2 regions of the Sulfuricella sp. genome follow, and region 2 is predicted to be linked to the other one. Evidence: riboswitches for the same ligand, from Rfam matches in the RefSeq annotation. Region 2 holds a riboswitch; the other holds the start of a gene.
The links. A riboswitch is a leader RNA that binds a small molecule or an ion and turns the genes downstream of it on or off. The one in region 2 is predicted to bind cyclic di-GMP.
Positions count from the first base shown of each region.

Region 1: another riboswitch for cyclic di-GMP. It lies ahead of VMV64_RS05795 (methyl-accepting chemotaxis protein); the one in region 2 lies ahead of VMV64_RS12320 (GspH/FimT family pseudopilin).

Region 1 is NZ_DATKTK010000027.1:52,402-58,591, reverse strand. It holds gene VMV64_RS05810 (exodeoxyribonuclease III) at 1-794, opposite strand, end outside; gene pyrE (orotate phosphoribosyltransferase) at 822-1,463, shown strand; gene VMV64_RS05800 (DUF4124 domain-containing protein) at 1,474-2,097, shown strand; cyclic di-GMP riboswitch class I at 2,173-2,259, shown strand; gene VMV64_RS05795 (methyl-accepting chemotaxis protein) at 2,503-4,590, shown strand; gene VMV64_RS05790 (GGDEF domain-containing protein) at 4,787-5,947, shown strand; gene gatB (Asp-tRNA(Asn)/Glu-tRNA(Gln) amidotransferase subunit GatB) at 6,101-6,190, opposite strand, start outside.
Region 2 is NZ_DATKTK010000055.1:142,609-148,798, forward strand. It holds gene VMV64_RS12300 (pilus assembly protein) at 1-1,860, opposite strand, end outside; gene VMV64_RS12305 (pilus assembly PilX family protein) at 1,888-2,448, opposite strand; gene VMV64_RS12310 (PilW family protein) at 2,448-3,476, opposite strand; gene pilV (type IV pilus modification protein PilV) at 3,473-3,985, opposite strand; gene VMV64_RS12320 (GspH/FimT family pseudopilin) at 3,996-4,505, opposite strand; cyclic di-GMP riboswitch class I at 4,617-4,705, opposite strand; gene dnaE (DNA polymerase III subunit alpha) at 4,804-6,190, opposite strand, start outside.

The DNA of each region.
Region 1 (6,190 bases), on a different contig from region 2:
GCCAGAACGCCGCATCGGAACGGCCAGTCGTAATCCACCGTCAACGGCGCATGGTCGCTGAAGCGCTGCTCCTTGTAGACAGCAGCACCTTTCGCCATCGCGGCGATGCCCGGCGTGGCGATCTGGTAGTCAATACGCCAGCCGACATTCTTGGCCCAGGCCTGGCCGCGATTCGACCACCAGGTATAGGCCTCGCCGGTGGCTTCCGGGTGCAGCTGGCGGTAGACGTCGACCCAGCCGATTTCGTCGAATATCTTGGTCAGCCAGGTGCGCTCCTCGGGTAGGAAGCCGGAATTTTTCTGGTTCGATTTCCAATTTTTCAGGTCGATCTCCTTGTGGGCGATGTTCCAGTCACCGCACAGCACCACTTCCCGTCTTTCTGCCTTCAGCGCTACCAGGTGGGGAGCGAAATAGTCCAGGAAGCGAAATTTCGCTGCCTGCCGCTCCTCGCCGCTGGAGCCGGAAGGCAGGTAGAGCGAGATGACGCTCAGCTTGCCGAAATCGGCTTGCAGGTAGCGGCCTTCGGCGTCGATCTCGGCGATGCCCATGCCCTCGACCACATTGTCCGGTTGACGCCGGGTGTAGATGCCCACGCCGCTGTAGCCCTTCTTCTCGGCGGCATGAAAGTAGCCATGAAAACCTTGTGGCGCGCGCATCTCCGGCGTCAGGTCGGGCAGTTGTGCCTTGAGCTCCTGCAGGCAGACGATGTCAGCCTGCTGTTGGGGCAGCCATTCGAGCAGTCCCTTGCTGGCGGCGGAGCGGATGCCGTTAAGATTCAGGGTTATAATGCGCAATCGATTTCTCCGGAAAAAAGGTTAAGCATGCAGGATTTTCGTCAGGATTTCATTCGCTTCGCCATCGAGCGCAATGTGTTGTGCTTCGGCGAATTCAAGACCAAGGCCGGGCGGCTCTCCCCCTACTTCTTCAACACCGGCCTGTTCAACGACGGCGAATCCCTGGGGCAGCTGGCGCAATTTTACGCCAAAGCCATTCTTTCCGCCCCGTTCCCGTTCGACATGCTATTCGGCCCGGCCTACAAGGGCATTCCCCTGGTGGCGGCGATCGCGGTGGCGCTGGCCGGGCACGGACGGAATTTTCCGTTCAGCTTCAACCGCAAGGAAGCCAAGGACCACGGCGAGGGCGGCGCCATCGTCGGCGCACCGCTGGCAGGGCGGGTGCTGATCGTGGACGATGTGATTTCGGCCGGCACCTCGGTACGCGAATCGGTGACACTGATCAAGGCAAACGGGGCCGAACCCTGCGGCGTGATGATCGCGCTCGACCGGCAGGAGCGCGGCACGGGCGAGTTGTCCGCGACCCAGGAGGTGACGCAGGGCTACGGCATCCCGGTGGTGAGTATCGCCACGCTGGACGACATGATCGGCTATTTGCGGCAGAAACCGGAGATGGCGCAGAATCTGCAAGCGGTTTTAGAATACAAAAATCAATATGGCGTTTCCTAAAGGAGTCACTATGCGCATTCGCTTCTCATTGTTGCTGATTCTGCTCGCCAGCTTTCCGGCTATAGCGGGGAAACTGTATTCCTGGGTGGACGAGCATGGGAAAACCCATTATGGCAATACCGTCCCGCCCCAGTATGCCCAACAGGGCAACGCCGAGCTTAATCAGAGAGGCGTGGTGGTCAAGAAAACCGACGCCGCCCTGACGCCGGAGCAGCGCAAGGCCAAGGAAGAGGAACTGGCGCAGCAAAAAGAGGAAGAAAAGAAGGCGCTGGAACAGAAACGCCGCGACAAGGCGCTGCTCAATACCTATACCACGGAGAAGGAAGTCGACCTGGTACGCGACCGCAACCTGCAACAGGGCGAGCTCCAGCTCCAGAGCATGGAATTGCGTGCCAAGCAGGTCCAGCCGCGCCTTGATCAAGCACGGAAACGGGCGGAAGACCTGGTTGCAAAGAAGAGGCCGTTGCCGCCTGATTTGCAGCAGGAGCTTGAGGAAAAGGGAAAAGAGCTGCGGCGCCTGCAGGAAATGATCCAACAGAAGCGCGCGGAAATGGACGCGATTCGCGCCAGGTTCGAGGACGACAAGAAGCGTTTTCGTGAACTGCGCCAGGTCGAGGATAGCGCCAGGAAATAAGCGCTATTCGGGTAAATAAACCGCGCTATTCTGTTGACATAATGGTTATGTTATATAAGATGTCAAACCTGAAGGTCCTGATAAAGGTCAACCTGACCGAAAGGCGGGGGCACAAAGTTCCAATCTAAAAAGCGGCAGCTTCATGATTGCGGAATTGCCAGGCAGGCCGGTAAGGCGATCCTCGGGACGCCTTGCCGATTTTTTGCCGCAATTTCGCAAGCAAAGCGATGACAATAGCCGTCGACACCGTACGCAGAATTCCATCCTATCCGAGCTTCGATCTCTCGAAGCAATCTCGGCCGGTTTCCGATCCCGTATTACTCCACTGCAATACTAAGAATGCTCAAGCCGCAAGCGTCCATCGCGGTGGCGGTCCATTTTCATGCTACTTATGAGGGAATAACCATGAAAGTAAACCTCCCCGTCACGCAAGCAGAAAAACCCTTTCCCAAGGGCAAGCTGATTGTTTCCAAAACCGATCTCAAGGGCGCCGTCACCTACGCCAACGACGCCTTCGTCGAACTCAGTGGCTTCAGCCGGGAAGAGCTGATCGGCAAAAACCACAATATCGTGCGCCACCCGGACATGCCGCCGCAGGCTTTCGCCGATTTGTGGGAAACGGTCAAGAAAGGGCAGCCCTGGCGCGGTGTCGTCAAGAACCGCTGCAAAAACGGCGATCATTACTGGGTGGACGCCTTCGTCGTGCCGGTCCGGAAGCATAACCAGATCACCGGCTACATGTCTGTCCGCACCGAGCCGGCCCGCGAGCAGATCAACGCAGCCGAGATGCTTTACAAGCAACTCAATCAGACCAGGGCGCCGATTCCGCGCAGCGGATTCTGGAAAAACCTGTCGATCCGTGCGCGCCTGGCGATGATCATGGCCTTCATGGCGGCGATGATGCTGGGCGGCGGCGGCATCGGCCTTTTCGGCATCGTCATGTCCAACAAGGCGCTGGAGACTACTTACCGGGATAGACTGGAACCTTCCAACATGGTCAACCGGATCATGCTGCTGATGAACGAGAATCGCAGCCAGATCATGCTGGCATTGCAGCACAACCCGGAAAATGCCTCTGCCAAGATGCACGATCATCCGGTCGGCCTCCATACCGACACGATGGTCAAGAACCGCGACGAGATCACGGCAGTCTGGCAGGATTACACCAAGCGGGACCTGACCCCGGAAGAGCGGGCGCTTGCCGACAAATATGCCGCTGCCCGCGGACAATACGTGACCGAAGGGTTGGCGGCCGCGCGCGAGGCGATTCTGGCCGGGAACTTCAACCAGGCCAACGAAATCCTGCACAAGAAGATCAACCCGCTTTACACAGCCGCCAATACCGAAGCCGAGGAGCTGCTGAAACAGACCCTGGCCACGGCCAAGGCGGAGTACGAGCAAGCCTTGGCGCGTTACGAAACCATCCGCAACTTGGCCGTGGGAGGGACGATCATCGGCTTGCTGCTGGCCGCCATCGCTGCCATGCTCCTGGTCCGCGCCATCATTCACCCGCTGCGGCAAGCCAATGAAATCTTCGACCGCATCGCCCAAGGCGACCTGCGCAACGAGATCGACATCAGCGGCCACAACGAAATCGGCCAACTGCAGTGCGCCATGGCGGCCATGCAGGTCCATCTCAAGGTGATGCTGGACGAAATCACGGTGGCTTCCACCGAGATCGAGCGGCGCTGCGACCATCTCAATACCCAAATGTCAGAAGTGGTGGAGCATTCCGACCATCAGCACGACCGCGTCCAGGAAGTGGCGGCGGCGATGGAAGAGGTCAGCCAATCGGTGACGGAGGTGGCCGAGAGCGCGGGCGAGACCTCCCGCGCCGCAGTCGCCTCGCAATCCATCGTCGCGAACAGCGCCGGCCAGATGGCGAAAAGCCTGGACGCGACCCGCCGGGTGGTCACGGCCGTCCAGGCATCCAGCGGCACCATCGCCGAACTCAGTCAGGCGATCCAGCGCATCGGCGATATTACCCTGACCATCAAGGAAATCGCCGATCAGACCAACCTGCTGGCGCTCAACGCCGCCATCGAGGCTGCCCGCGCCGGGGAACAAGGGTGCGGCTTCGCGGTGGTGGCCGACGAGGTGCGCAAGCTCGCCGAGCGCACTGCCAACAGCACCACCGATATCACCAAGACCGTCAGCGACATCCAGGGCGCCACCCAAGTGGTAGTAACCACGATGGATCAGGCGGTCAGGGAGGTGGAGGAAGGCATCGGCCTGATGAAGGAAAGCGGGGCGAGCCTGGGGCAGATCACCGCCACCAGCGAAAAGGTCACCGACATGTCCCAGCACATCGCCAGCGCGGCCAAACAGCAGTCGGCGGCAACCGAAGAGGTGGCCAGGAACATGGAGCAGATTTCAGGGTTGATCGAGAGCAATGCCACCGCCGCCCAGCAAGCGTGGAAGGCCACGGAAGAACTGGCCAAAACCGCCGAGGAATTACGGGTATTGGTGAGGCATTTCGAGGTAGTGGCCTGAAAACGAAGTTTCAGTGGAGGCTAACGCCGGCTTTATCGGTGTTAAGCGCAACGGCCGTAACTAAAGCCGCTGATGCACCGCACTCCGTCAAAAAAACATATTGGAGGAGCTGTGGATTTAATTATGCACGTACCTGCGTGCCAGGTGCGTTGGATATGCGTCCCGGGTTGCAGGGACATGAAGGAGAAAACCTGACATGCAAAAGTTAGAGATATTTTTTCAAATGACGGCGGGGCGCCTTCTCGGTGCTTTTCCCCGGGAAGAATTACGCAGCCTGCTTTTACCCGCCGGCCATGCGCCCTTGCTGGCCCGTCGGCGCGCAGAAATGATCATTTCCCGGGTGCGCATAGTGGCGGCGCTGTTTGCCCTGCTCACGCCGCTGTGGATAGTCGTGGATGCGCTGGTGTTCACCTACCCCGTCTCGATCATGCTGGCCGCCGGCCGGATCGTCACCAGCCTGGCTTTCGGCCTGCTGGCGTTGTCCTATGGAAAATCGACCAAAATGGCCGATGCCTACCGCGCGCTGGCGATGTTGTTCGGCATCCCGACGCTGTTTTTTATCTACTCCCATCCCCTGCTTTCCCATTTTCAATTGGTGGGGCCGGCGGCCGCCATCGCCGCCGGCTACGCCTTCTTGCCCTTCGTCATGGTGGCGGGTTTAAGCGTATTTCCCCTCACCGCATTGGAAAGCACCCTTTTCGCGCTTCCGGTGCTTTTGGCGGAGGCGCTGGTCGCCCTCATGCAGCTGGGCATGCTGAGCTGGAGTTCGCATCTGGGCGCATTCTGGCTGCTGTTTCTGATCACCGCGGTGGCGGCCCTGGCCGGCATGAGCCAGTTGAGTTTCATGATATCGCTGGTCGGGCAGGCGAGTCATGACGGGCTTACCGGCTGTTTTTCCCGTGCCAGCGGGGAGGAGCTGATGGATATCCAGTTTCACATCGCGGCCCGGAGCGGTGCGCCCTTGTCGGTTGTTTTTGCCGATCTGGACAATTTCAAGGCAATCAACGATGGTTTTGGTCATGACGCAGGTGACAGTGCCCTGAATGCAGCAGCTGAGGCGCTCCGGTCCAACCTGCGCGCCGGCGATGTCCTGTTGCGCTGGGGCGGAGAGGAATTCGCCATCATCCTTCCCGACGCCGATTGCGCAACCGCGACCAAGGCGGTCGCCCGCCTGCGCGAGCGGGGACTGGGGTCGCGGCCAGAAGGCGGCCGGCTGACCGCGAGCTTCGGCATCGCCGAACATCTGGCGGACCGCGCAACGGATTGGAGGCAACTGGTGGAAATAGCGGATCAGCGCATGTATCAAGCCAAGCTGGCGGGGAAGGATCGCTGCGTGGGCTGCGCCGAACAGGGATAAACTCAGAAAAAGCTTTAACCACGAATTTACACGAATGAAACACGAATGTTCACGAACAATCAGGAGTTATCATGGACACCTGATTCACCTGTTTGGCGACACGATGATTGTCTCTAAACTATTCGTGGTTAATCGCCGTTTTTACCTGCGCCCTTAGCCGGCGAGCTTTTTCTTTAATATCTCGTTGAGCTGCGCCGGGTTGGCTTTTCCCTTTGAGGCCCTCATCGCCAGGCCGACGAAGAA
Region 2 (6,190 bases):
GGATACGAAATTCGGATAAGACGCCGATTCAAAGCTGCTCGGGTAATTGAAGGGCGGTGCGGCGACATAATAAGGCGCAGAATGAATCAAATCTCCCAATTTGCTGTTGGGCCGAACGCGGTAGCCATTGCCGCTGCCCTCATTGCTGCTGCTGCCGCGCAGAAAGTCGAGACGCGCGCCTCCCTGACCATCCGTCACGCCGCTGGCATTCTTGTTCAGCGCAACGATCTGGACGCTATCCAGTTCAATGGAAGTCGGGCTGGCTGAATTGACGGGCCAGCGAAATGGAATGCCTGTGCTGCCGGAAGGTTTGTAAGTGATGATTTTGCGGCCGCTGTCATAATTCTGCGTATTGACCTTTTGCCCCGCATCCCAGGATGGAGCTCCAATGGTGCCATTCGACTGGATCGGAAGCGCGAGCAGTTGGCCGGACCAATCGCCACTGCTGAATTTTGCCTGGTAGATGAAGGCATTGGTGCTCCAGGTTCCAGTGTTGAGCGAAACAGTGGATGCGGCGCCAGTCTTGGAGATGATGTCGTTGGCCACATTCTGGATGGCAGCCTGGAAGCTGGTCTGGTCGGTAGCGAGATACGCAGTGCCGGTGCCGCCGGCATTTGCCAATGCATTCATCACCGCCATGGCTTCCGCATTGGCGACCGTGTCGCTCAACGCGACCATGTAGGTCTGCACGTCAAACGCGGTGCCGCCCTTGTTCGTGCTACGCAACGCGTTGACGGAATTGATGGCGTCCTGCGCGGCTGTTCCAAAGGCCCATGTCCCGGAGGCCGGATTAAAAGTATTGGTGCGCTGGGCAGACGTGTAAAGGGTGCCGCTACTGGTGCCCGTGGGCAGGCCATCGGTTACCATCATGACAAAATTCTTCTGGCAGGAATAGGCAATCGGGCTGAGCTGACTTTGGTAGGAAGATGAAAAATAGGTTCGCGCCGAATCCAGCGTTCCCTTGAGCGGGGTAAATACCGCACCATTCTTGATTTCGCTGCTGCTGGTGCCGGTTTCAGCCGCCAGCTTGGCGATCAGGCTATTGAAATGGGTGGTTGAGTCCGCTTGCACAGGCTCGTTTAGCGTGCCGGTTCCCGTGATGTTGGACAGATACCCCCAAGCGCGAGGCAAATAAAGTTGGCGGGTAATAGGTGGATTGGCGGGCAGGTATCCTGCATCGGTCGGGGTGAATGCCCAGGTACCCTGAGAACCGCTGAAGGCGCTGGTGGCCCAGCTATTGCCAGCGGCCGTGCTGTGGGTGGTGTAAACCTTGTAACTGGTTCCCGTGCCTGGCGTCAGACCCCATAAAGCGGTATAGGGACCGGAGTTGTCATACAGCACATCGTTGATATCGGGGTCGTCGCCGGTCTTGTCATAGGTAACGTAATTTCCACCGCTGAATGCTTGCGGGTTGGCAACGCAGCGCCGGCCACCATTGGTGGCGGAAATTCCGCTGACGCAGTCATTGGTAAACACCATGCCACTATCCGACCCGAGGTAGTAGGCATAGGTGTTGTACTTGGTGGGCGGATTGCTGGACATGCCATAACTCATCAGCCCCCAGTTGAATGTGGTGCGATAGTTGGAAATCGTGTCGCGAATGACCTGTCGGCCGATATTGCTGCGAGTCGCGGCATCGTTTCCAGCGATCAGCCTTCCCGCCATGGTGGAATCCATGGATTGCGAGTTGTCGTAGATGACCAGCACATTGGGCAATACGCCACTGGTCAGGAACAGGGGAACGGTTGCCAGCGCCAATTGTCCGCTGTTGGCTGCGGGATGAAGCAGTGGGCCAGCGCTAAACGCCAGCAGCAAGGCGGCGGCAAAGGGACGTTGCTTGCCGGGGAGAATTGATTTCATGATTTTCATGCTCCTTGCCGCGCCGTATCACTTCTTGATAAACAAACTTTGCAGGATGACACGGGATTCCGATCTTCCTCCAACGCCCAGGGCTGAAATACGGTAAACCACGCCGCTGGATGCCGGCTTGATCCCCGTGCCTATGCTTTGCCCAGGGCTCGCAGGCAGGGTAGACAGTAATTCGATAATGTATCTAGGCTGAGAGCCAACCAATGCCAGAGAGACAGCGCCGGTATAAGCACCATATTCGCGGGTGATCGAGGTGTCGCTCCAGTTGATGCTCTGTGCCAGGGGCGTGGAGGAAGAAGGCAGCAAACACAATCCTTTCGTGCAGGAAGCATCGAAACCAGACGCAGGGCTGATATTTTTAAGGATATCCAGCTCGGCATCGCGCAGGCCAGATTCCGCAGCCTGGAACGCGATATTCAAATCGCGACTGTTCCCCGCCATGCGTTCTTCCATTGCGTTGATGGACATGGCGGCGACTCCCAGCAAGGTCAGCACCACCAGAAAAATCAGCCCGGTGACCAGAACGGCACCCTGTTCATGCCGTACTTGATGATGGGGGAAAAAAGTCGGGACGGCCATCACATGGTCCGGTTGCGCAGAGTTACCACGGTGGAAAACACGCGGCGCAACTTGCGGTCAGCGGGCGTCACGATCGCGCCGTTGAAGGTGTATGGCTGGGGGTTGCTGGTGATTTTGTCCTCTAGCGTGGACATCAGGAATGAAAGTTTGAAACTCATAATCCGATTCATGTCCGTCACATTATCTGCTGTCACATAGCGATTCACGCTGCGATCGTTGTCGGTGTCCTCGCCATAAAGGATCTGCATGTTTTCCACGCCCTCGGCCAGTTCCTCCGGGGCTCCGCCGGCCACCTTGCGCCACAGGGAACGACTGCCAGCGACTGTTGTGCCGGGCGCAATGAAGTAGGAAACAGTGACGAGTTTCATGATTTCCGCATCGTCACGAAAGATTTTACCCAGATCGCTGGTGGCATTTCCGGGTGTGCCGACCCCCGTGTTGTGCGCAATCGTTCCGCTGGCGCCTGGATCCGCGCCGGAAACCTGCAGGATTGCCGCCGCGGAGCAATCGGTTACCAGGATGATGTCGTACTGGCTCAAACCATTGTCGGCATCAACATGCAATGCGGCAGAATTGTTGCTCATGAAAGGTGCGGTTACGCCTATCCCCGGTTCCTGGGCACGACGGAGGGTGATGACATCGCTCCCTGCCACAGGGGGCGGATTTGCCGATGAAAGGGCTGTGGGGAGTGCGGGAGACCAGGCCGAGCCGGCGTCCTCAAAGCCCTGTACTCCGACCGTGAAGTTGTAATTGAAATCCGTCCCGTTGTTTAGCGTGTTGACTGGCGTAATGGCGCTGCTGCTGCATCCCCGGAAACCTGCCATGCGTAAATCCTTGATCAGGAACTCCATGGCGAAGCGGCTATTGTCCTGGAGCTGCCACAATGAATCCTGCATGCGATAGGTTTGTTTGCTGCTGACAAAGACCATCCCTATCCCGCCCAGAATAAACAGGCCGATCGTGATCGCGACCATGAGCTCGACGAGCGTATAGCCTTGCTGTTGTGCAGGAATGGCCGGGGTGGTCATGGCTTGAAACTCATGGCAAATAGTTTGGGCGTGCCGCTCTTGTCGTCATTCCACCATACCTTGATGGCATACGCCGTTCCCGAACCATCGCATGCAATTGAAGCTGGCGTGCCGTCGTCCGGCGTGCTGTCGAGGCAGACCGCTCCGGCGCCCGAGGGCAGGTTTGTGGCGTTGGCCAAATTCCACTCGTGCAGATCGGCTTGCGCCATCAATGCAGGGGTGCAACTGGAAGAAACGCAGCCCGGATCACCGGGATCGCCGGAAAGGTTATTGTAGTTTCCACCATTGACGCCCTGGACATTGGCGCGCATCCGGTCAGCCATGTCATAAGCGAGATAAGTTGCCTGAGATCTCAGGGCTGAGCTGTGATTGGCGCGCAGCCCCGAGAGTTGCATGCCGGCGACACCCAGCAGGCCAATGGAAAGCACGACCATGGCAATGAGCACCTCTATGAGGGTAAACCCTGAAGTACGCGGCAAGCTCGAAGCGAACCTTTTGGCGGGAATCATTTTCTCATGCTCATGAACATATGAAATCACGGTTGATGTTGACGCGACCCGTTGCCGTAATGCGTATTTCACGGCCTTTTTCGCCGCTGCGGCTATCGCACAACCGAAATATCCTGGTGGTGCCCGCAGCGATGTCCATGAAACCAGAAGGCAAATAAACAATTGGCGCGGCGACGCCAGCGCTGGTCAAGGTATTGCCATGCAGGTCCTCATGAATGCGCAGCACCGCTTCGCTCGGGTCCAGCAAGGTGTTGCCGTTGCTGTCCGCCCAAATCCGCCAGCCGCTATCAAAACCGGATACGGCAGGGCTAACTACCACACGACTGCTTCTTTTGGTGGCTTCGCTGCGGGCCATGGCAAGTGCGCCCGTGAATTCGGCGGCCTGAGAGGCCAGGCGATTGTCGAGAATGAATGAGCGAAGGCTGGGCACGGCCAAGGCAAGCATGATGCCAACAATCGAAACCGTGACCATCAGTTCCGTCAGCGTGAAGCCCAGTGTTCTGTTCATTGTCGCGGGCATTGCCGAAACTCCTGCCAAATAGTTTCAGGCAAGGGCGCAAGCCATGGTGGGAGGGGATAGCAGGAAGCGGCTGGGGTGATGCAAGCGAACCCTTTGCGCTTGTCACCTCCGTCTGGCAATCCCGCTGTCCTAGAGAAATCAACCCCTTAGACCGGTAACTTTGCGCCCCCGCCTTTCGAACGGGTTTGCCTTTTTCAGAAGCTTTGTTTTTGAATTCTATCTTTTCTTTTTTACACCCAACAGCATGCCAATGTCAACAAAAATCACTGCCCGCGTCATTCATTGAAACTTTCAACGCTTAATATTGAATGGTGGAATTCTCGCTGCCGATGCAATCGGCCAGCGACACCAACAAATTGTCCTTGAGCTTCACCCGCCAGCCTTCACCCAGGTCCAGCTCGCAGCTCGCCGTGGAGGTACGGTAGCCGATCCGCACCCTGCACCCTGCTTCATCACGATAGCCGGAAAGAATTTCACGTAATTTGTCGGTGTTGGCGGGTGCCATGCACGACAGCCGCAACAGCTTGGCGAAACGCGTACGCGCCCCGGCCAGGTCAAGCAGGCTTTCCGCAACCACGCGAAATCCGCCGGAATAATCGTCCTTGCTGATCTTGGCCTCGATGATCAGCAATTGATCCTCCTTGAGGATATCCTTGTGCGCGTCGAACAATTCGCTGAACACCGAAACCTCGATGCGCGCAATGCCGTCCTCCAGGGAAATGAAGGCCATTTTGCCGCGCCGCGTCATCTGGGTACGAATGGCGTAGATCACCCCTGCCAGCCAGACCGGCTGTTGCTGCGGCGCAATGTCACTCAGGCGGGTCTTGATGAAGCTGGCGAGTTCCGCGCGGTAGGCATCATAAGGGTGGCCGCTGAAGTAAAAACCCAGCGCCTTTTTCTCGTTCGTCAACTGCTCGACCATCGGCCAGGGAGAAGCATCCACCATGGCATCGGGTCGGCTTTCCGCGCCGCCGTCATCCATGGCATCGAACAGGCTGTTCTGGTGAATGTCGCGGTTCTCCTGTTCCGCCGCTTCCATCGCCACGCCGACGCTCGCCAGCAGGCTCGCCCGGTTATCGTTGATGGTGTCGAACGCGCCGGCGCGGACCAGGGACTCGATCACGCGGCGGTTGACGGTGCGCTTGTCCACCCGGCGGCAAAAATCGAACAGGCTGGTGAAGGGCCCATCTTTTTCGCGCGCCGCGGCGATGACGTTGATCGCCGCCTCACCGGTGCCCTTGATGGCGCCAAGACCATAACGGATCTCAGTCCTGGAAACCGGCTCAAAACGGTAGCTGGAAACATTCACGTCCGGCGCCAGCACCTTCACCTTGTTGGCCAGGGTGTCCTCGTAGAACACCTTGAGCTGGTCGGTGTTGTCCAGCTCCGAGGACAGCGTCGCCGCCATGAAGGCCGAGGTGTGGTGGGCCTTGAGCCAGGCGGTCTGGTAGGAAATCACCGCGTAGGCGGCGGTGTGGGACTTGTTGAAGCCGTATTCGGCGAACTTCGCCATCAGGTCGAACAGGCTGTTGGCGAGTTTTTCCGGGTAATTTTTCTTGAGCGCGCCCTCGACGAACAGGCTGCGATGCTGGTCCATCTCCTCCTGCTTCTTCTTGCCCATCGCGCGCCGCAGCAAGTCCGCCCCGCCCAGGGTGTAGCCGCCGATGATCTGGGAGATCTGCATC